Regions from separate parts of the Arthrobacter sp. FW306-05-C genome, predicted to be linked through region 1. Evidence: riboswitches for the same ligand, from Rfam matches in the RefSeq annotation. Region 1 holds a riboswitch; each other region holds the start of a gene.

Region 1 (7,784 bases):
GGAAGTGCTGCCGCCGCGGGGTCCGCGGCTGGTAGCGTCTGGCATATTGGACCACTTTGAGGAGGATGCATGAAAGCTTCACCCACACTGACCAACAACCTGCAGGCTGTCCTTGCAGACCTGATTGAGCTCCATGTCCAGGGAAAGCAGGCGCACTGGAACATCGTGGGCACCAACTTCCGCGACCTTCACCTCCAGCTGGACGAGATCGTGGACGCCGCCCGCCAGTTTGCCGACGACACCGCCGAGCGGATGCGGGCCCTGCATGCGCTTCCGGACGGACGCAGCTCCACCGTTGCCGAAACCACCAGCCTGGCCCAGTTCCCTGAAGGGCTGATCAGCACCGAGGATGCCATCGAGCGGATCGTCGCCGCCATGGAGGCGGCCGTGGGCACCATGCGCAAGGTCCATGACGAAGTGGACGAGGAGGACCCCACCTCGGCGGACCTCCTGCATGAGTTCATCGCCCGGCTGGAGCAGTTCGCCTGGATGGTGCAGGCCGAAAACATGAAGCCAACCGCCAAGGTCACGGCTGCCGACTCGAAGTAGCGGGCACTTCACGGGGCGCCCGGTGCCGAGGGGATTCCTCCTCGGCCCCGGGCACTTTCTGTTGCCCGGACCGTTCCAGGCGGCCCGGCGGCACTAGACCGCCTTTGGCGCTTTGCGAAGCACGACGGCGGCGAGGACTGCCGCCGCCGCCATCAGTACCAGCCCAATCGCCGCAGTCACGTGCACCCCGGAATCGAACGCCGCGGCGGCAGCGTCCAGGACCGCTCCAGCGAGCGATGCGGGCAGGAGGTTGGCCGCCTCCACCGCGCCCGCCAGTGTTTCTCCGGCGTTGTGCAGGACAGGCCCGGGCAGTGTGCCCTCCAGGCCTGCCGGCAGCCGAAGGTTTTGCTGGTAGGAGGCTGTCAGGATGGATCCCAGGACAGCTGTCCCCAGCAGTGAGCCCACCTCGTAGCCCGTTTCGGAAATCGCCGCGGCGGCCCCTGACTTTGCCGGCGGGGCGGCACCCAGGATGAGGTCGTTGGAGATGGTCTCCGCCGTGCCCACGCCCAGCGCCAGGACCAGGAGGGCTGCCAGCAGCAGCGACGGGCCGCCGTCGTGGTTTCCGAACGTCACCATGCTGTAGCCTGCAGCGCTGAACGCCAGCCCCGCAGCCACCACGTACCCGGGCCGGACCTTGCGGACCAGCGGCACCACCACCAGGCCTGCCACCACCGTGGCCGCCAGCGCGGGGACCATGGCAACTCCTGCCGCGGAGGGGCTCATTCCTTCGAGGAGCTGCAGGTGCTGGGCAAGGAACAGGATGAACCCGTTGAAGGAAAACAGGGCCAGGATGTTGGCGGCAATGGCCATGCTGAATACCCTGTTGCGGAACAGGGACATGTCCAGCAGCGGGTGCTCCAGGCGCCGCTGCCGCTGCACGAACACCGCCCCCATCGCCAGGCCAAAGGCAATCGCCCCCAGACCTGCTGCGCCCGGCCCTTCCGTGGCAACTGCCTTGATGCCGTACACCACGGGCACCATGACCAGCATGGACAGCAGGATGCTCGGGATGTCCACCTTCCCCGGCGCGGGATCCTTCGACTCCGGGACCAGTGCCGGCGCCAGCACCAGCAGGGGAATCATGAGGGGGACCGCTACAAGGAAGACCGCACCCCACCAAAAGTGCTCCACCAGCCAGCCGCCGAAAATGGGTCCCAGGGCCGCGCCGCCGGAGAATCCCGCAGCCCAGATGGCGACGGCAAGCCGCCGGCGGTTGGGCTCGGGAAAGATGTTGCGGATCAGCGACAGCGTGGACGGCATCAGCATGGCCCCGAAGAAGCCCAGGGTTGCACGGCCGGCGATCAGCCACTCCGGTGTGGGGGCAAAGGCCGTGGCGGCAGAGATCGCGGCGAAGCCGAGGCTGCCCATGACCAGGAGCCTCCGGCGCCCGATCCGGTCGCCGAGGCTCCCCATGGATACCAGCAGGCCGGCCAGTACCAGGGGATAGGCGTCCACGATCCAGAGCAGCTGCACCCCGGTGGGTTCCAGGGCGCGCGCAATGGCCGGCAGTGCGAAGGTCAGCGCGGTGTTGTCCACGGCGACCAGGAGCACGGGAAACATCAGCAGGGCCAGCGCCAGCCAGTCACGCCACGGCTGCCGCGGGGCGTTCTTGTCCGCGCCTGTGGGTGCGGGGCTGGTGAAAGTCGTCATGAAATAACTATACCGTCCGGACGGTATAGTTTGAAATGGCTGCCGGTTCCGTCTTCCCGCCCGGGGAAGGGCATGATGGGAAGCATGCCCCGAAAGCCTGTAGCCCGCGACGCGGTCCTTGATGCCTTCGAGTCCCTGTTGATCGAGGTGGGGGAGCGCGCTGCCACCCTTGACGCCGTAGCCCGGAAGGCCGGCGTGTCGAAGGGCGGCCTGCTCTACCACTTTCCCAACAAGGAAGCGCTCATTGCCGTGCTGCTGGACCGACTGGAGGGCCTTGCCCGGGAAGACGCCGATGCCATGGCCTCGGCCGATGAAGGCGCGGCGGCATACTTCATCCGTTCCTCGGTGTGGGCGGACACACCGCTGGACAGGGCCATCGTTGCCGCCACCAGGCTTGCCGAGGTGGCGCATGAGGAAACGCGGCGCCGGTTCGCGGCCATCCAGCAGCGCTGGTTGGACGAGATCGCGGCGGATGTCGGTCCGGGGCTGGCGAAGGCAGTTCTCTATATGGGTGACGGCCTCTACTTCAACGCCATGCTGTCGGTGGCCCCCGCGCCGGCGGGGGGAGCGGCCGCTGACGTGGAGGAACTCCTCGCCGCCCTGGAGCGGCTCCGCAGGTAGCATTTGCCATTTGCCGGGAGGGGCGGGCGCGTAGGACAATGGAGAGTTGTGAGGGCCGCCACCGGCCGTCATGGCCCAACAAGTGAATAGCCTTTGATCTGCGGCGGGAGAGTTCTGCCGGAAGCACAGGCAGGCGCCGTAGGAGCAAATCCTCCCCAGGAATCTCGCAGGCCCCTGTACCGCCGCGGCGAGGCGCCTCTGGAAAGCAGCAGGCAGTTGTCCTCCTCCCCTTGGGGAGCGAAAGAACTGCTGTGCTCACCGACGGTGCAAGCGGGTCCTGCCAGGCAGGCACCGCGGAAACTCTCAGGTCCAATACAGAGCGGGGAGGAACCCGAATAGCTGTGGCGTACCCTGCGCCGCCTGAGTAAATGGAGTTCCTTCGTGTCGGTTAGCCCAGCCTCCACCACCTTCGTAGACCGCCATATCGGCGCGCGCCGCCAGTCCGACGTCGACACCATGCTCAAAGCCGTGGGCTACGACACTGTCGACTCCCTGGTGGACACGGCCGTTCCCAAGGTCATCCGCCAGGAAACCGCCCTCCGCCTCCAGGACGCCCTCAGCGAGGTTGAGGTCCTCACGGAACTGCGGAAGCTTGCCGGGAAGAACAAGGCGGCCGTGCAGCTGATCGGCCAGGGGTACTTCGATACCGTCACTCCGCCGGTGATCCGCCGCAACATCCTTGAGTCCCCGGCCTGGTACACCGCTTACACCCCTTACCAGCCGGAGATCTCCCAGGGCCGGCTCGAGGCCCTGCTGAACTTCCAGACCATGGTGCAGGACCTGGTGGGCCTGCCCATCGCCAACGCCTCGCTGCTGGATGAAGCCACCGCCGTGGCCGAGGCCGTGCTCCTGATGCGCCGCGCGAACAAGGCCAAGCCCGCCGCCGACGGCAAGACCGTGCTGGACGCCGACGTCCTGCCCCAGACCCTGGCCATCGTGAAGGGCCGCGCTGAGGCACTGGGCTTCGAGGTGGAGGTCGCCGACCTGTCCCAGGGCCTGCCCGAAGGCGACATCAACGGCATTGTGCTGCAGCAGCCCGGCGTTTCCGGACGCGTCTGGGACCAGTCCGCAGTCATCAGCGCCGCCAAGGAGCGCGGCGCCCTGGTCACGGTGGCAGCGGACCTGCTGGCACTGACCCTGATCACTCCTCCGGGCGAGCAGGGCGCCGACATCGCCGTGGGTTCCGCCCAGCGCTTTGGTGTGCCGCTGTTCTTCGGCGGCCCGCACGCCGCCTACATGGCTGTCCGCAAGGGGCTGGAGCGTTCGCTGCCCGGCCGGCTGGTGGGTGTCTCCAAGGACGACGCCGGTGTTCCCGCCTATCGCCTGGCGCTGCAGACCCGTGAGCAGCACATCCGCCGCGAGAAGGCCACGTCCAACATCTGCACAGCCCAGGCGCTGCTGGCCATCGTCGCGTCCATGTACGCCGTTTACCACGGCCCGGACGGCCTCAAGGCAATTGCCGTAACGGCGCACAGCCACGCCCGTACCCTGGCGGCCTCGCTTACGGCTGCCGGTGTTGAGGTCCTGCACGCGAGCTTCTTCGACACCCTGACGGTCCGCGTCCCCGGCCGCGCTGCCGCCGTCATCGCCGACGCCGAGGCCCGGGGCATTAACCTGCGCAGCATCGACGCCGACACCGTGGGCATCGCCCTTGATGAAACCACGACGCCGGCCATCGTCGCCCAGGTGGGCGACATCTTTGGCGCCACCGTTTCCGGGAGTTCCGTTGGCGGCGGCGAGGGCTTCGGGCTGGAGGCCGCCGTCGAGCGTTCCTCCGACTACCTGCAGCACCCGGTGTTCAACACGCACAGGTCCGAAACCCAGCTGCTGCGCTACATCCGTAAGCTCTCGGACCGTGACCTGGCGCTGGACCGCACCATGATCCCGCTGGGTTCCTGCACCATGAAGCTGAACGCCACGGCCGAGATGGAAGCCATTTCCTGGCCGGAGTTCGCCTCCATCCACCCGTTCGCCCCAGACTCCCAGACGGCCGGCTGGCGTGAACTGATCGCCGACCTTGAAGCGGACCTGACCGCCATCACGGGCTACGACCAGGTGTCCATCCAGCCCAATGCCGGCTCGCAGGGTGAACTCGCTGGTCTGCTGGCGATCCGCGGCTACCACCACTCCCGCGGCGACCAGCAGCGCAACGTCTGCCTGATCCCGGCCTCGGCGCACGGCACCAACGCCGCCTCCGCCGTGCTGGCGGGCATGAAGGTCGTCGTCGTGGCCACCGCCGCTGACGGCACCATCGACCACGACGACCTGACGGCCAAGATCGAAGCGAACAAGGACGCCCTGTCCTGCATCATGATCACCTACCCGTCCACCCACGGCGTCTATGACGGCGACGTCCGTGAGGTCTGCGACGCCGTGCACGCCGCCGGCGGCCAGGTCTACATCGACGGCGCCAACCTGAACGCGCTCGTTGGGCTCGCCCAGCCCGGCAAGTTCGGCGGCGATGTGTCCCACCTGAACCTGCACAAAACCTTCTGCATCCCGCACGGCGGCGGCGGACCCGGCGTCGGCCCGGTTGCAGCCAAGGCACACCTGGCACCGTTCATGCCCGGTGACGCGACCACCTGGAACGCAGGTTCCGGCGCCACCGACGTGCCGATTTCCGCCTCCCGATTCGGTTCGGCCGGCGTGCTGCCCATTTCCTGGGCCTACGTGAAGCTGATGGGCGGGGAGGGGCTGACCGAGGCCACCAAGGCAGCGCTGCTGGCTGCCAACTACGTCGCCTCCCGGCTCAACGAGTACTTCCCGGTCCTCTACACCGGCGAAGGCGGCCTCGTTGCCCACGAGTGCATCCTCGACCTGCGCGAACTCACGGCCAGGACCGGCGTCACGGCAGAGGATGTTGCCAAGCGGCTGATCGACTTCGGCTTCCACGCCCCCACCCTGTCCTTCCCCGTGGCGGGCACGCTGATGGTGGAGCCTACCGAGTCCGAGGACCTGGCGGAGATCGATCGCTTCATCGAGGCCATGATCAGCATCCGCAAGGAAATCGACCAGGTGGCCAACGGCGACTTTGCCGTTACGGATTCACCCCTGCGCCGCGCACCCCACACGGCAGCCGCCGTCGTCAGCTCCGACTGGGACCGCGCCTACCCACGCGAGCAGGCCGCCTTCCCAGCCCACCACAAGCAGGACAAGTACTTCCCGCCGGTGGGCCGCATCGACGGCGCAGCCGGGGACCGGAACCTGATCTGCTCCTGCCCGCCGCTCTCCGAGTTCGAGAACTGAGGCCCGCCACCATGACCGGGAACTACACGTCGCTGTACGACGAACACAAGAAGCTGGGCGCATCCTTCACCGACTTCGGCGGCTGGCAGATGCCGCTCAAGTACAGCTCGGAACTGGCCGAACATCACGCCGTCCGTAAAGCTGCGGGCCTGTTCGACCTCTCCCACATGGGTGAGGTCTGGGTGACCGGCCCGGACGCGGCCGCCTTCCTGGACTACGCGCTGGTGGGCAAGATTTCCGCCATGGCCGAGGGAAAAGCGAAGTACTCGCTGATCTGCAATGAGGACGGCGGGATTATCGACGACCTCATCATCTACCGCCGTCCAGCTGCACAGGACGGTACCGACGTCTTCCTGGTGGTGCCCAATGCCGGCAATGCCGTCGTGGTGGCTGCAGCCCTTGCCGAGCGGGCAGCCGACTTCGACGTTGTGGTGGACGATGCGTCGGCCCGCACACCCCTGATCGCGGTGCAGGGGCCCAAGGCCCAGGAACTGCTGCTGCGCCTGGTCCCGGCCACGCAGCACTCGCTGGTGACGGAGTTGAAGTACTACGCCGCCGTCGAGGTTTCCTTCCTGGTGGGCGGCGCAGGAAAGGAACTCCTCCTTGCGCGCACCGGATACACCGGTGAGGACGGGTTCGAGATCTTCCTGGACAACGACGATGCCCCCGCCCTGTGGCAGGCGTTGATCGCCATCGCCGACGAAGGGGAACTCATCCCCGCCGGGCTCGCCTCCCGCGACTCCCTCCGCCTCGAAGCCGGCATGCCGCTGTACGGCAACGAACTGTCGCTGCAGGGCGATCCATTCGCCGCCGGACTGGGCGCCGTCGTCGCCCTCTCCAAGGAAGGCGACTTCGTGGGGAAGGCTGCGCTGGCAGCCAAAAAGGAAGCCGGCGCCGGCAGCGCCTCCGGCCGCCGCCTCGTAGGCCTCAAGGGCCAGGGCCGCCGCGCCGGCCGCGCGCACTACCCTGTCCTCAAGGATGGCGCAGTCGTCGGCGAAGTTACCTCCGGCCAGCCCTCGCCCACCCTCGGGTACCCCATCGCCATGGCCTATGTCGACGTCGAACACTCGGCACCCGGCACTGCCCTGGACGTTGATCTCCGCGGCAAGGCAGAGCCTTTCGAAGTCGTCGACCTCCCGTTCTATAAGCGGGTCAAGTAGCTTTTGGTGCTCCGCCTTTGTCACCTTCGCCCGTCGGGGTGCTTGGTTACCTTCGGGAGGGGCGGACCGCACATTTTCACGCGTGCTGCTCCTTCGTCGCTTTGACGCAGGCTTTCGAAAAGTCCGGCTCCGCCGCCCCCTCGTGCGTACGTTGCGACCGGGGGAGTTGCAACGGGCGGGCAAAGGATCGCCGCACAGCTTCCGGGCGGGCGCGGACTACGTGCGGGTTATTTGTTCCGGGCGAGAGAGTGTGGGAGGGACCGGACTACGTGTGTGTTTCTCTTTCCCCGGCACTCGCGAGCGTTGTCGGCCCGATCGTTGCCTACTGGAGCCGGGCGCTTTGGTGCCGTGTCCGCTCGGAGTGGGCGGGGCATCCGGCAGCGTGCTCCCCACCGTCCCCCTAACCTCGCAAGCTCGGCCAGGGAACCCGGACGGCGTGGGCCCCGAGCACGCAGAGGATGTCCTGCCCGCTCCATCCCGACCACTTGTATTAGTTAGGAACCACGCACATGGCTGTTGGCGTTTTTGATTTGTTTTCGATCGGTATTGGTCCGTCGT
Region 2 (7,784 bases), 380 kb from region 1:
AACTGTCCCGGCGGAAGGTGCCCCAGAACGCACTGTTCCTCTCCTGCGTGCTGCTGCTGTCCGGCGTCGTCCTCATGTATGCGGGCCAGGACGTGGGCAAGGCCTTCGACATGGTGACCACTGTGTCCGCTGTCTGCTTTGTCTTTGTCTGGTCGATCATCCTGGCCAGCTACATCGCCTTCCGCCGCCGCCGGCCGCGCCTGCACGACGCATCGAAGTTCAAGATGCCCGGCGGTATTGCCATGGTCTGGGTGGTCTTCGCCTTCTTCGGCTTCGTGATCTGGACCCTCACCACCCAGCCAGACACCCTGGTGGCCCTGCTGGTCACCCCGGTCTGGTTCATCCTGCTGGGCGCCGCATGGTTCGTCCTCCGCCGCCGGCCCGCACACCAGGCCCGTTTTGCCACGTTCCAGGCTGAACTGCAGGCAGACCAGGACTTCGCCGACGCCGCATCCGGCAAGGCTTCCCGTCCGGGTGCCGCCGCAGAAGTGGGGGAAGAGCGGGTCAAGCGGTGATCGGCACGGAAACCCGCACATCGCAGGCGGGCACGGCCGCGGCCGGACAGCGCCAGGCCATGGTTCCCGAAACCGGCAAGGAATTCGTGCTGACCTTCCATTGCCCGGATGCCCTTGGCATTGTCCAGGCGGTGGCGGCATACCTGCTGGAGCAGGAATGCTACATCGTGGACATCAAGCAGTTTGGCGACAGGGCAAGCGGCCGGTTTTTCATGCGCATCCACGTCACCTCGCAGGTAGAGATGGAACTCGACCGCCTCCGCTCCGGTTTTGAACAAGTGGCCCGGGAATGGCGGATGGACTGGCGCCTGGAACGGCATGGCCGCAAGCAGCCCATCCTGGTGATGGTGTCCAAGTACGACCACTGCCTCAACGACCTCCTGTTCCGTGCCCGCAGTGGCGAGTTGCCCGTCCGAATTGCCGCCGTGGTGTCCAACCACCCGGACCTGGAACCCCTTGCCGCCTGGCACGGTGTTCCGTTCCATCACATTCCCGTGACCCCGGATACCAAGGCGGATGCTGAAGAGCGCCTGCTGGAGCTGGTAGACCACTACGCCGTGGAACTGGTGGTGCTGGCCCGCTACATGCAGGTACTCAGCGACGAAGCCACTACCCGACTCAGTGGCAAGGCCATCAACATCCACCACTCGTTCCTGCCCAGCTTCAAGGGTGCAAAGCCCTACCACCAGGCGTACGAGCGCGGCGTCAAAACGGTGGGCGCGACTGCCCACTACGTCAACTCGGAGCTGGACGAGGGACCCATCATCTCTCAGCAGGTGATCGAGGTGGACCATACGTATTCCGCCTCTGACCTGGTCACCGTTGGCCGCGACGCTGAATGCAAGGCACTTACCAATGCGGTGCGCTGGCATGCTGAAGGACGAATCGTTTTGTCCGGCAACCGGACGGTCATTCTGCGCTGATTGCCGGCCCATCCATGCGGCCGGCGCCGCATCCCATCCAGTGACGGGACGGGCGCCGGCCGTTGAACCACTACATCTGAAGACAGCCTTTCGAGCTGTGGCGGGAGAGTTCTCCCGGCCATCACCGGGCAGGCGCCGTAGGAGCAAATCCTCCCCAGGAATCTCTCAGGCCCATGTACCGTCACGGCGAGGCGACTCTGGAAAGCAGTGCTGCTCCGGCAGCGCTCACCGACGGTGCAAGCAGGCCCTGGCTGGGTTTGCGGAATCTCTCAGGTCCAATACAGAGCGGGGAGGGACCCGATCCATGCCGAGCCACCCGTGGCCGGCCGAACCTGGAGTTCCTCATGACGCCTCAGTCCCTTACGGCACCATCCGACGCATCAGTGCCTGCCGACCAACCCACCGGCGGTTTCAGGCGGGAGCTGCCGGTCCAGATTCAAATCATTCCCGCTGAGGGCATTGCCGCCCGCGTCCAGGCCCACGTACCTGCCGGGACGGCGCTGACGGTGTCCTGCTTGCCCCGCGAAGGTGTAGGGGCAAGCATTCGCACAGCCATCGAGCTTGCCTACCTCGGCTTTGAGGTTGTTCCGCACCTGGCCGCACGAAGCATCGAAAGCCGGGCGCAGCTGGCCGGTGTAGTCCGAAACTGCCACGATGCCGGTATCGCCGAGGTTTTCGCCGTCGGTGGTGACGCAGGGGAACCGGCCGGGCCCTACGACAGCAGTCTTCGGCTGCTGGAAGACCTCGCTGAACTGTCCGGTGGCCGGATCCGGGCCGGCGTGGCGGGCTACCCGGAAGGACATCCGAGCCAAACTGAACTGCACATGCTTGATGCGTTGCTGGAGAAGCAGCATCTGGCCTCGCGGGTGGTGACACAGCTGTGCTTCTCGGCTCCCCGCATCCAGTGGTACGCCGAAACGCTGCGCCGGGAAGGTGTGCGGCTGCCTGTGTGGGCAGGGGTATCCGGCGCCTTTCCCCGGGCGCAGCTGATTCGGGCCGCCCTGAAAATTGGCGTGGGCCCATCCCTGAAACTCCTGAACCGGCGTGGCCCCCTGGGCCGCCGCCTGCTCAAAGGCGGTCTTTACTCGCCCACGACGATCCTGACCCAACTGGAGGACGGCGGAGTGGTGGAGGGTGCCCACGTTTTCACCTTCAATAATCTGGCGGACGCCAGCTAACGGGCGGTTGCCAGGAGGGCAGAGGTACGGGACGCGGGAAGTTAAGCATGCTTAGTGTTTATCCACATAGGATGGAAAGTGCACGGCAGCTAACCCGCTGCAGGTCGATTGAATGAAGGTGACCATGGCCCGGCGCAGCAATCCCGCATTACGCATCGCACAGGAAACCGCCCACAATGCGATGTTTGACGCTGACGGCAAGCCCAAGCCCGGCGTTCACAACATGCTCCTGAAGGCAGTACAGATCCAGCGGCCCCTGGTGGTTGCCTACATCCGGCGGCTCCAGAAGAAGCATCCCCGTGCCACCGCCGCGCAACTGGCAGACATTGCAGAGCGCGACTACTTGCGTGCCGTCGCCGGAGGGGGCGCACTGGTGGGCGCAACCGCCGTCGTTCCCGGGGTTGGAACAGTGGCGTCGCTGGGACTCTCAGCCGCTGCCACCGTAGGCTTCCTGGAGGCAACAGCGCTTTACGCAACCTCGCTGGCCGAACTTCACGGCATCCGCCTCACCAACCCGGAAAAGGCCGGCACCATGGTCATGGCCATCATGCTCGGCGAGGAGGGTACCGCCCTGCTGGGAACGCTGAGTGGCCAGGCCTCCGGCAGCGGCAACAGCGCCGCCAATAATTGGGGCAATGTGCTCTCCAAATCGATGGTGGGTCCGGGCTTCGGCAGTGTCCGAAAGAGAATCCAGCACGCCTTCCTAAAGAACCTGCTCAAGCGGCAGGGTACCGCCCTGTTCGGCAGGGCGCTCCCGTTCGGCATAGGGGCCGTTGTGGGTGGAGCCGGTAACCTCGTGATGGGCCGTGCGGTGGCCAAGAATGCCCGTGAGGCGTTCGGGCCGATGCCGGACACCATTCCCGGGGAGCTGACCGCAGCTGCCGGACCGGACCACCTGACGCTGGAAGGCAACATACTTGGATCTCAACGCTGACGTAGGCCAATCGTTCGGCTCCTGGACGGCAGGAGGCGACCCGGCCATGTTCCAGCTGATCACCAGTGCCAACGTGGCCTGCGGCCTGCACGCGGGCGACCCCGTCACCATGCTGGACAGCTGCCGCGCAGCATACGAACTCGACGTCACTGTGGGGGCGCACCTCGGCTACCGCGACCTGGCGGGCTATGGCCAGCGCGCGCTGGGGATGGGCTTCGACGAGCTGTTCGGCGACGTGCTGTACCAATTGGGGGCGCTCGACGGCGTCGCGCATGCCGTGGGTGCCTCCGTGGACTACGTGAAAGCACACGGAGCGCTGTACGACGCTTTGATTTCCGACGCCGAACAGGCCTCCGCCGTGGTTGCCGCGGTTAATGCCTATGACCCCGGCCTTCCCATCCTGGGCTTCCCGGGCTCCGAGCTGCTGAAGCAGGCAAAGGAGGCCGGGCACCCGGTGTTCATCGAGGCCTTCGCGGACCGCGCGTACCTGGCCGACGGCAGCTTGGTGCCGCTTTCCGACGAGGACGCGGTCCTGCACGACGTTGATGTGGTAGTTGAGCGCGCTGTTCGACTGGCAACGCAAGGGGAAGTGGTGGCCGTGGACGGGACGGCGGTCAAGGTCCGGCCGGACTCCCTGCGCCTCCGGGGCAGTCCAGGCGCAGTGGAATTGGCGGCCCGTATTCGTGCTGGGCTTGAGGCCGCAGGCGTGGAGCCTGAGGCCTTCGTGTAGGGGATGTACAGCGGGACTCACTGGCCCTGCCGAACCGTTCATACATTGCTCCAGCCCCATGGACGATGTTGCCCGAACCCTAGAATTACGTCATCCGGATGGTACGAGCGGGGTTGCGAGGAGCTCGGCCCAGAGGGGATCGTCCGGTGACAGGTCATCGGGATCTATGAAGTTGTCATCGTCTGGTTCCCATAGCGGGAGGTCTTCAGGCCCCGCCTCAAGACAGCGGATATTGAGACAGGGGATATTGAGACAGGGGACATCGATACACCCGGCATCCTGACATTTGGCGTCCGTACATTTGGCGTCCTTACATCTGGCGTCGAGGCTCGGGATGTCCGAAGACTGCAGTTCGGTGGGCATCAGCCATTGCGGCCAGTACGTGGGTTCTGGGTCTGGGTGTTCGGGTTTGTAGTGGCGGCCCGTGGGTGAGGTCCAGCCGGGTGATCTGTCTTCTGTTGCCGGCTCTGGTGTCCATTGGGTGTGGTGTTTGAGCCGGTGGTGTTTCGGGCAGAGCTGTGCCAGGTTGCTGGCCCCGGTGGTTCCGCCGTGTTCCCAGGCCTGAAGGTGGTCGGTGTCGTTGTCCGGGGTGCCGTTGGTGCAGCCGGGGAAGGTGCATTTGGCGTCGCGCATCCTGATCCAGCGTTTGATGGTTTCGGTGAGCCGGTAGTTCTTCCGGCCGATCTCCAAGGATGCCCCGTCCCTCGGGTCAACCAGGACCCGGTAGAAGGAGTCCGCCCCGTCGGCGACCAGTTTCCGGGCCATGGATGCCGGGATGGGCCCTAACCCGTCCAGCGTTGCGGGTTCATCCGTGAGTCCGAGGAGGGAGAACACCGGCACCGTGACCAGGACGTCGGCCCGCGGGGTGGGAACCTTGTCGATCTCCGTGCCGGGCCGGGAACCCGCGCTCCTGGAGGCGCCATTGCTGAGGAGCAGGGATGCTGCGATGTCGGGGCGGAGTTGGGTGATGGTGCGTGGTTCGTTGGGGCCTTGGAGGCCGCGGGCGGTGGCGGTGGTGCGGTTCCAGATGGCGCAGGCGGTGTCGCCGGGGAGGTAGAGCGAGACCCAGGCCATGCCGTCCCGGTCCGGGGTGTATTCCATCCGCCGGTCAGTAACCCCTTTGGCGTGGCGTTTCTGCAGTGTCTCGGGGTGGTGTCGTTCGCGCCAGGCACGGACTTTGGCCCGGAACCGGGAGGGGACGAGTCCGCCAGGGGCTGCGCCGCGGGCGGGGTGGGGTGTGTCGGGGTCGAAGAAGTGCGCCACCAGCGCGGCGGCACCGGCCGGATCGAGGCCCTCGGTTTCATCGGCGATAACCGTTGCGTGCTGCCAGGACATGGCGCCGGTGGCCAGGGCCTGGAACACCGGTGGGAGGGAGCAGATTTTTCGGGACTGTTCCACCAGGGCACCGGCGGCGGCGGAGCTGACGGTCAGGACCCCTGCGATCTCCTCCAGCACGGACATCTCGGCGTAGGTGCGGTCCTGCACCGAAGCGTCAGGCGGGGTCATGGCCTGCTGAAATCCGATCGCCTCGGCTGCATCCCGCGCCTTCATCGCCGCGAGCTGCGCTTCCAGGCGGGCCGTTAGTCCGAGCCGTTCCAGCCGGATCTCGTACCGCCGCCGCAACACATCGACACCCGGACCAATAACAACGCCGGAACCGAGAGCAGCGCCCGAACCAACAGCAACCCCGGAGGCCAGGAACGCATCCTCCCGCTCCAGCGCACTTATGGCATCCAGCGCACCAAGGGCAGTGAGCGCATCAAGGGCGGCCACAGAGGCATGAACACCCTCCAAAGCCACCCCGACACCACAGCCGATTCCCATAGAAGAATCATCTATCGAGGGTCTGACATTATGAGTTGTGCCGCTGCCCCCACCCGCCTGGGTAAAGCCGGAGCACCCGAGCCGGCGTGCCGTCGTCGTAGGTATTTCCGCCGTCAGGTTCCCTCTCGCACCCCAAATATCCGCCGCGAACAGGAATGTGCGCCGCGGCAGTATCTATCCGCCGCGAAAAAGCTCCCGGCCTAACGCGTCACCCAAAAATCAGCTGCGCCACCGTAAAGATTGCAAGGCCCGCAAGAGACCCCACCACGGTGCCGTTGATGCGGATGAACTGCAGGTCCTTGCCCACCTGGAGTTCGATCTTCTGTGAGGTCTCTTCGGCGTCCCAACGCGCCACGGTGTCCGTGATGACCCCGGCGATGTCTGAGCGGTAGGTCCGGACCAGGTAGCCCGCGGCGTCACCGATCCAGGCGTTGACCTTCCCTGCCAGTTCGGGATCGTCCACCAGCCTCGAACCAAAATCGCGCACAGCTGCCTTGAACTTGATGGTGAGCTCGCTGTCCGGGTCGTCCACGGCACCCAGCAGCGCGTTCTTCACGGTGCCCCACGTCCGGGACGCCAATTCGCGCACCTCGGGATCCCCGAGCACCTGCGCCTTGATGTCCTCAGCGCGGGCGATCATTGCCGGGTCATGCTGCAGGTCCTGCGCGATGTCGTTGAGGTACTTGTCGATCGACTGGCGCACCTGGTGCCGCGGATCTGCCTGCACGGCCCGCACGAACTTGAGGATCTCAAGGTAGACCTTGTCGCCCACCAGCCCGTCCACGAACTGCGGAACCCAGGTGGGGGAGCGGTCGGACACCAGGTGCGTCACGGTGTCGTGGTTCTCGTCTACCCAATCCGCCGCGCGGTCCACCAACAGGTCCACCAGCGTGTGGTGGTGCCCGTCGTGGAAGATCCGCTCCGCAAGCCTGCCCACCGGAGGTCCCCACGGCGGCGTGAGCAGGTGCTTGCGCACCATGCCCTCGATGACCGCCTGGACGTCGTCGTCATTCAACACCTTGAAGGCGCCGCGGATCACCGCTGCGCCCTCCTTGGCCACCCGGTCGGCACCGCCGGGCGCGGAAAGCCACTCACCTGCCCGGCGGGCGATGTTGACGCTGGCCAGCTTGTCCTGGACCACCTGCTCGGAAAGGAAGTTGGTTTCCACGAATTCGCCCAGGGAGGCGCCGATCTGGTCCTTCCGCCGGGGAATGATGGCGGTGTGCGGGATCTTGATGCCCATGGGGTACTTGAATAGGGCAGTGACGGCGAACCAGTCGGCCAGCGCACCCACCATCCCGCCCTCGGCGGCCGCGCGAACATACTGCAGCCATGGATATTCCTTTTGCAGCGCGAACGCGAAGACAAAAATCACCGCCATGGCAATGAGCAGGCTCACCGCCAGCAGCTTCATCTTCCGCAGCGCTGCCGCCTTTTCGGCGTCACCGGCGCCAAGCTGGCGGCTTACGACGGCGCCTGCGGCCATGGTGCCCGGCCTCACCTGCTGCGCGGGTTCGGTGGGGGCTTCCTGCGTGGCTGGCCCGGTAGTTGCCTCAGAGTTCACCTGCATGTGCCAAGCCTAGCCCCGAAGGCGGGGGCCGGTCGGCTACCGTGTGACCATGACAACTGACGAGTCAGTGCCGCAGCGGCCGCTGGTCTTTGCACACCGCGGTTCAAGCG
Region 3 (7,784 bases), 380 kb from region 1:
TTCCTGTGCAAGGCCGAAGACCATGCGTGAGGTTGAGTAGATGCCGGAGTTCGCGGAGGACATTGCGGAGCTCAGCACCACGAGGTTGACCACGGTGGCGGCGGCACCCAGGCCCGCCAGGGAGAACATGGCGATGAACGGGCTGTGGCCTGCCCTGAACTCGGTCCAGGGGGTGACAGCCATCAGGATGATGAGGGCACCTACATAGAAGAGCAGCACGCGGATGGGGATGGAGTTGATGGCCTTGGGCAGGTTCCGCTCAGGGTTCTTGGCCTCGGCCGCGGTGGTGCCCACCAGTTCGATGCCCACGAAGGCGAAGACTGCGATCTGGAAGCCGGCCACGAAGCCCATGAACTCGTTCGGGAAGAATCCGCCGTGGCTCCACAGGTTGGTGAAGGTGGCAGGGCCGGCGTCGGACTGGAAACCGGTGAAGATCATGAACAGGCCAACAATGATCAGAGCTGCAATGGCAATGATCTTGATCAGAGCGAACCAGAACTCCGTCTCGCCAAAGGCCTTGACGGTGGTGAGGTTCAGCAGGAGCAGGATGGCCACGGTGGCCAAGCCGGGGATCCACAGGGGCACCCCGGGCCACAGTTCACGGGAGTAGCCCGCGATGGCAATGACATCAGCGATGCCGGTGATGACCCAGCAGAACCAGTAGGTCCAGCCCGTAAAGAAGCCGGCCCAGGGGCCCAGCAGGTCTGCGGCGAAATCGCTGAACGACTTGTAGTTGAGGTTGCTGAGCAGCAGTTCGCCCATGGCACGCATAACGAAGAACAGCATGAAGCCGATGATCATGTACACGAAGATCACCGAGGGGCCGGCTGCCGAAATGGTCTTTCCGGAACCCATGAACAGGCCGGTGCCGATTGCGCCGCCAATGGCGATCAGTTGGATGTGGCGGTTGCTGAGCTGCCGCTCCAGGTGCGGGGCTCCGCTTCCGGGGGACGTCGGGGAGTGGGTCGTCATTGAGGAACTCCATCGTTCGAGCGGCACCCGGGGTGTCGCAAAGATTGGATTTCCTCCCCGCTCTGTCTGGGACCTGAGAGTTTCCACGCGCCGGGATGGCGTGCTTGCACCGTCGGTGAGCCAGGACAGGGCCTGGCTGCTTTCCAGAGTTGCCTCACCGCGGCGGTACGTGGGCCTGAGAGTTTCCTGGGGAGGGTTTGCTCCTACGGCGCCTGCTGAACGTACCGGCAGGGCTCTCCCGCCGCAGGTCAAAAGCGTTAATTGGTAAATCAGTGTTCAGTTATCGGAGTGCATCCGCTGTGGACTTCAAGCCGCACGGTGCATTTCGGGGCCTCCAGTAATCACAGCCGGCGACGGAGCGCCCAGCGTTCTTTGGGCCAGTTCCGCTGCCCGGCCGGATCACGGGGTTCAGTGTGGCGTCCGTCACGAACAAAAGTCAAGCCCGGCATTACGGTCGCCGCGTAACGCACCTGTACTTGCCAGCGCGCTGCATGGCGGACCGATTTGCTCTCCGGGGGCGCCATCCTGTAACTTGTGAGCCGAATCACCCATATTTCAATAAGCCTTTCGAGCTGTGGCGGGAGAGTTCTCCCGGCCATCACCGGGCAGGCGCCGTAGGAGCAAATCCTCCCCAGGAATCTCTCAGGCCCATGTACCGTCACGGCGAGGCGACTCTGGAAAGCAGTGCTGCTCCGGCAGCGCTCACCGACGGTGCAAGCAGGCCCTGGCTGGGTTTGCGGAATCTCTCAGGTCCAATACAGAGCGGGGAGGGACCCGATCCATGCCGAGCCACCCGTGGCCGGCCAAACCTGGAGTTCCTCATGACCATTCAATCCCAACCGTCTGTCTTTGCGGACCGGCACATTGGTGCACGCCGCCAGGCTGACGTCGACACCATGCTCAAGGCCGTTGGCTATGACAGCGTTGACGGCCTGGTGGACATCGCTGTCCCCAGTTCGATCCGCCAGTCCAAGCCGCTCGCGCTCAAGGGCGCCCTGAGCGAGGTTGAGGTGCTTGCGGAACTGCGCAGGCTCGCCGCCAAGAACAAGACTGCCGTGCAGATGATCGGCCAGGGCTACTACGACACCATCACCCCTGCCGTCATCCGACGGAACATCCTGGAAGCCCCTGCCTGGTACACCGCCTACACGCCGTACCAGCCCGAAATTTCCCAGGGCCGGCTGGAGGCGCTGCTGAACTTCCAGACCATGGTCCAGGACCTGGTGGGCCTGCCCATCGCCAACGCCTCGCTGCTGGATGAAGCCACCGCCGTGGCCGAAGCCGTACTGATGATGCGCAGGGCCAATAAGGCCAGCGGCCAAAACGCTGGCGCCCGCGACGGCAAGACCGTGCTGGACGCCGACGTCCTGCCGCAGACCATCGCCATCGTCAAGGGCCGCGCCGAGGCGCTCGGCTTCGAGGTTGAGGTCGCCGACCTGTCCAAGGGACTCCCTGAAGGCGCGATCAACGGGATCGTGCTCCAGCAGCCCGGCGTCTCCGGCCGCGTCTTCAACCACGCCGGCGTCATCGCCGAAGCGAAGGAGCGCGGCGCGCTGGTGACGGTGGCCGCTGACCTGCTGGCCCTGACCCTGATCACCCCTCCGGGCGAGCAGGGTGCCGACATCGCCGTCGGCTCCACCCAGCGTTTCGGGGTGCCGCTGTTCTTCGGCGGCCCGCACGCCGCCTACATGGCCGTGGCCAAGGGCCTGGAGCGTTCCATGCCCGGCCGCCTGGTGGGTGTTTCCAAGGACGACGCCGGCCTCCCGGCCTACCGCCTGGCGCTGCAGACCCGCGAGCAGCACATCCGCCGCGAGAAGGCCACGTCCAACATCTGCACGGCGCAGGCGCTGCTGGCCATCGTGTCCTCCTTCTACGCCGTCTACCACGGCCCGGACGGCCTGAAGGCCATCGCCGAGCGCGTCCACAACAACGCCCGCGTCCTCGCCACCACCCTCAAGGCCGCCGGACGGGAACTGGCCACCGAGACGTTCTTCGACACTGTCACCGTCTCAGTTCCCGGCAAGGCCGCAAAGGTCATCACCGCAGCTGAAGCACGCGGCATCAACCTGCGCTACATCGACGCCGACACCATCGGTGTCTCCACGGATGAAACCACGACGCCGGAAATCCTGTCCGCGATCGCCGTCGCCTTTGGTGCCGGCCCGGTGGTGGACGCCGAGGGCTTCGACCTCCCCGCAGAGGTACTCCGGACCTCCGAGTACATGCAGCACCCGGTGTTCAACACCCACCGGTCCGAGACGCAGCTGCTGCGCTACATCCGTAAGCTCTCAGACCGCGACCTGGCGCTGGACCGCACCATGATTCCGCTGGGCTCGTGCACCATGAAGCTGAACGCGACCGCCGAGATGGAAGCCATCTCCTGGCCCGAGTTCGCCTCCATCCACCCGTTCGCCCCGGACTCCCAGACCGAAGGCTGGCGCGAACTGATCAGCGGCTTGGAAGCCGACCTGGCGGAAATCACCGGCTACGACCAGGTGTCCCTCCAGCCCAACGCCGGGTCCCAGGGCGAGCTCGCCGGCTTGCTGGCCATCCGCGGCTACCACCGTGCCAACGGCGACACCCAGCGCAACGTCTGCCTGATCCCCGCCTCCGCCCACGGCACCAACGCCGCCTCCGCCGTCCTGGCCGGCATGAAGGTCGTCGTCGTTGCCACGGCCGCCGACGGCACGATCGACCACGAGGACCTGTACGCGAAGATCGAGGCGAACAAGGACGTCCTCTCGGCGATCATGATCACCTACCCGTCCACCCACGGCGTCTACGACGCGGACGTGACCGAGATCTGCGAGGCTGTCCACGCGGCCGGCGGCCAGGTCTACGTTGACGGTGCCAACCTGAACGCCCTTGTGGGCCTGGCCCAGCCCGGCAAGTTCGGCGGCGATGTGTCCCACCTGAACCTGCACAAGACCTTCTGCATCCCCCACGGCGGCGGAGGACCCGGCGTCGGCCCGGTTGCAGCCAAGGCGCACTTGGCGCCCTTCATGCCCGGCGATGCCAATAAGGCAGCGCACCAGGAAGGCCACGGCGTGGCCATCAGCGCCTCCAACTTCGGGTCCGCGGGTGTCCTGCCGATCTCCTGGGCCTACGTGAAGCTCATGGGCGGCGAGGGCCTGACCGAGGCCACCAAGGCAGCCTTGCTCGCAGCCAACTACGTTGCCGTTCGTTTGAACGAGTACTTCCCGGTTCTCTACACCGGTGAAGGCGGACTCGTTGCGCACGAATGCATCCTGGACCTGCGCGAGCTCACCGCCAAGACGGGCGTCACCGCGGAGGACGTCGCCAAGCGTCTCATCGACTTCGGCTTCCACGCCCCCACCTTGGCCTTCCCGGTCGCCGGCACCCTGATGGTGGAGCCTACCGAGTCCGAGGACCTGGCCGAGATCGACCGCTTCATCGAGGCCATGATCACCATCCGCAAGGAAATCGACCAGGTGGCCAACGGCGACTTCACTGTCCAGGACTCACCGCTGCGCAACGCACCCCACACCGCGTCCGCCGTCGTCAACTCCAACTGGGACCGCGCCTACCCGCGCGAGCAGGCTGCCTTCCCCGTCCACCACCTCAAGCAGGACAAGTACTTCCCGCCGGTGGGGCGCATCGACGGCGCCGGTGGAGACCGGAACCTGATCTGCTCCTGCCCGCCGCTGTCCGAGTTCGAAAACTAAGGATTCCCCATGACTGAGAACTACACGGCTCTTTATGAAGAGCACAAGAAACTGGGCGCCTCCTTCACCGACTTCGGTGGCTGGCAGATGCCGCTCAAGTACGGCTCTGAACTGGCCGAGCACCACGCCGTCCGCAAAGCCGCGGGCCTGTTCGACCTCTCCCACATGGGCGAAGTCTGGGTCACCGGCCCCGAAGCCGGCGCTTTCCTCGACTACGCCCTGGTGGGCAAGTTGTCCGCCATCGCGGATGGCAAGGCCAAGTACTCGCTGATCTGCAACGAGGACGGCGGCATCATCGACGACCTCATCACCTACCGTTTTGGCGACGAAAAGTACCTGGTGGTGCCCAACGCCGGCAACGCCCCCACCGTGGCGGCCGCCCTCGCCGAGCGGGCAGCCAACTTCGATGTGAAGGTGGAGGACGCTTCCGCGGCCACCTCCCTCGTCGCAGTCCAGGGACCCAAGGCCGAGGCGATCCTGCTCAAGCTCACGGATGAATCCCAGCACGCCCTGGTCACCGACCTGAAGTACTACGCCTTCAATGAGCTGACCATCGCAGGCCAGGACGTCATCCTTGCCCGCACCGGGTACACCGGCGAAGACGGCTTTGAGCTCTTCCTGCCGAATGAAGGCGCCGCTTCCCTGTGGGAGTCCGTGGCCCAGGCCGGCGAAGAGTTTGGCATCATTCCGTGCGGCCTCGCATCGCGCGACTCACTCCGCCTTGAGGCCGGCATGCCGCTGTACGGCAACGAGCTGTCGCTTGAGCGTTCACCGTTCGACGCCGGCCTTGGCCCCGTAGTTGCGCTCAAGTCCAAGGAAGGCGACTTCGTCGGCCGGGCTGCACTCGAGGCGGCCAAGGAGTCCGGTTCCAAGCGCAAGCTCGTCGGTCTGAAGGGCCTCGGCCGGCGCGCCGGCCGGGGTGGCTACCCGGTCCTCAAGGACGGCAACGTGGTGGGCGAAGTGACCTCCGGCCAGCCCAGCCCGACCCTTGGCTACCCTGTTGCGCTTGCCTACGTCGACGTGGAGCACGCCGAGCTGGGCACCGCGCTGGACGTGGACCTCCGTGGAAAGGCCGAGCCCTTCGAAGTTGTTGCCCTGCCGTTCTACAAGCGCCAAAAGTAGCTTCGGCGCTTCCCACTCTTGAACACCAAACTTAAGGAAAACACCATGGCTAAAGTTGCCGCTGAACTGAAGTACTCCGCCGAACACGAATGGATCGCCACTGACGGCTCCGGCCCGTCCGTGGTTGGTGTGTCCGCTGTTGCCGCCGAAGCACTGGGCGACATTGTCTACGTGGACCTGCCCGAGGTTGGCTCCACCGTGACCGCAGGTGAGACCTGTGGCGAAATCGAGTCCACCAAGTCCGTTTCAGACCTGTACTCCCCCGTTACGGACGAGGTCACGGAAGTCAACGACGACGTCGTCAGCGACCCCGCCGTGATCAACAACGACCCGTACGGCGCCGGCTGGCTCTTCAAGGTCACCGTCACCGAAGAGGGCCCGCTGTTGTCCGCAGAGGAATACGCCGAAGCAAACGGCGGCGAACTGTGAGCGCGGCCGCTGACACCGCAGTGTTCGAGCAGGTAGTCTCCCCGAGCCTCAACGCGGACCTTTCCGCGTTGGACCCGGAGGTCGCAGCCAAGATCGACGACGAACTGGTCCGCCAGCGCGATGGCCTGGAGATGATCGCTTCGGAAAACCACACCGCCGTGGCCGTGATGCAGGCACAGGGTTCCGTGCTGACCAACAAATACGCCGAGGGCTACCCGGGCAAGCGCTACTACGGCGGCTGCGAGCACGTGGACGTCATCGAGCAGCTGGCGATCGACCGGGTGAAGGCCCTGTTCGGTGCTGGCTACGCCAACGTCCAGCCGCACTCCGGGGCCCAGGCCAATGCCTCGGTGATGCACGCGCTGATCAAGCCCGGCGACACCATCATGGGCCTGAACCTGGCCCACGGCGGCCACCTGACCCACGGCATGCGGATCAACTTCTCCGGCAAGCTCTACAACGTGGTTCCGTACCAGGTCCGCGAGGACACCCACACCATTGACATGGCAGAGGTGGAGCGGCTTGCGCTGGAAACCAAGCCGCAGCTCATCGTTGCCGGCTGGTCGGCCTACGCCCGCCAGCTGGACTTCGCGGAGTTCCGCCGGATCGCTGACCTCGTGGGTGCCTACCTCATGGTGGATATGGCACACTTCGCCGGCCTGGTGGCAGCCGGACTGCACCCGAGCCCGGTCCCGCACGCCCACGTGGTTACCTCCACCACGCACAAGACCCTCGCCGGTCCGCGTGGCGGCATCATCCTCTCCAATGACGCCGACATCGCCAAGAAGATCAACTCGGCTGTGTTCCCCGGCCAGCAGGGCGGCCCACTTGAGCACGTCATTGCAGGCAAGGCCGTGGCCTTCAAGATCGCAGCGTCCCCCGAGTTCAAGGAGCGGCAGGAGCGCGTCCTTGCCGGTGCCCGGACCCTGGCCGAGCGCCTGGTCCAGCCGGACGTCACCGCAAAGGGCATCAGTGTGGTGTCCGGCGGCACCGACGTGCACCTGGTCCTGGTTGACCTGCGCAACTGCGAACTCGACGGCCAGCAGGCAGAAGACCGGCTCGCCGCGATCGACATCACCGTCAACCGCAACGCCGTGCCGTTCGACCCGCGTCCCCCGATGGTCACCTCGGGCCTTCGCATCGGCACCCCTGCCTTGGCCACCCGTGGCTTCGGAGAGGACGCCTTCCGCGAGGTTGCGGACATCATCGCCGAGGCATTGATCGCCAACGCCGACGCGGACCTTTCCAGCCTGCGTCACCGCGTCGAGGCCTTGGCTGCAGCGCACCCGCTCTACCCCTCAATCACCAACCTCGCCTGAGTGCTTCACCCTGGTTGCGTCCGCGTCGGCGGACCGGACATTTTCACGCCTGCTGCTCGTTCCTCGCTTTGACGCAGGCTTTCGAAAAGTCCGGCTCCGCCGACGCTCGCGGGGTCCGTCTAGGTGTGCGGCCTTGACGACTGGACGGATTCCGGAGACGTGCTACCCACCGTCCCCCTAACCTCGCAAGCTCGGCCAGGGAACCCGGACGGCGTGGGCCCCGGGCACGCGGAGGAATTCGGCCAGGCGCACCCAA

What was found. A riboswitch is a leader RNA that binds a small molecule or an ion and turns the genes downstream of it on or off. The one in region 1 is predicted to bind glycine.
Region 2: it holds a riboswitch for glycine, as region 1 does, so the genes downstream of both, LFT44_RS01900 (methylenetetrahydrofolate reductase) here and gcvP (aminomethyl-transferring glycine dehydrogenase) in region 1, are expected to answer to the same signal.
Region 3: it holds a riboswitch for glycine, as region 1 does, so the genes downstream of both, gcvP (aminomethyl-transferring glycine dehydrogenase) here and gcvP (aminomethyl-transferring glycine dehydrogenase) in region 1, are expected to answer to the same signal.

Annotation. Positions count from the first base shown of each region.
Region 1 is NZ_CP084556.1:767,755-775,538, forward strand. Features, by position in the region: gene LFT44_RS03625 (Dps family protein) at 70-549, shown strand; gene LFT44_RS03630 (MFS transporter) at 643-2,199, opposite strand; gene LFT44_RS03635 (TetR/AcrR family transcriptional regulator) at 2,284-2,820, shown strand; glycine riboswitch at 2,915-3,012, shown strand; gene gcvP (aminomethyl-transferring glycine dehydrogenase) at 3,202-6,066, shown strand; gene gcvT (glycine cleavage system aminomethyltransferase GcvT) at 6,078-7,226, shown strand; gene LFT44_RS03650 (L-serine ammonia-lyase) at 7,736-7,784, shown strand, end outside.
Region 2 is NZ_CP084556.1:391,676-399,459, forward strand. Features, by position in the region: gene cycA (D-serine/D-alanine/glycine transporter) at 1-515, shown strand, start outside; gene purU (formyltetrahydrofolate deformylase) at 512-1,438, shown strand; glycine riboswitch at 1,530-1,629, shown strand; gene LFT44_RS01900 (methylenetetrahydrofolate reductase) at 1,783-2,616, shown strand; gene LFT44_RS01905 (hypothetical protein) at 2,741-3,550, shown strand; gene LFT44_RS01910 (LamB/YcsF family protein) at 3,534-4,280, shown strand; gene LFT44_RS01915 (HNH endonuclease signature motif containing protein) at 4,371-6,104, opposite strand; gene LFT44_RS01920 (DUF445 domain-containing protein) at 6,313-7,674, opposite strand; gene LFT44_RS01925 (glycerophosphodiester phosphodiesterase) at 7,724-7,784, shown strand, end outside.
Region 3 is NZ_CP084556.1:383,867-391,650, reverse strand. Features, by position in the region: gene cycA (D-serine/D-alanine/glycine transporter) at 1-972, opposite strand, end outside; glycine riboswitch at 1,126-1,223, opposite strand; glycine riboswitch at 1,541-1,640, shown strand; gene gcvP (aminomethyl-transferring glycine dehydrogenase) at 1,794-4,658, shown strand; gene gcvT (glycine cleavage system aminomethyltransferase GcvT) at 4,668-5,780, shown strand; gene gcvH (glycine cleavage system protein GcvH) at 5,826-6,209, shown strand; gene glyA (serine hydroxymethyltransferase) at 6,206-7,528, shown strand.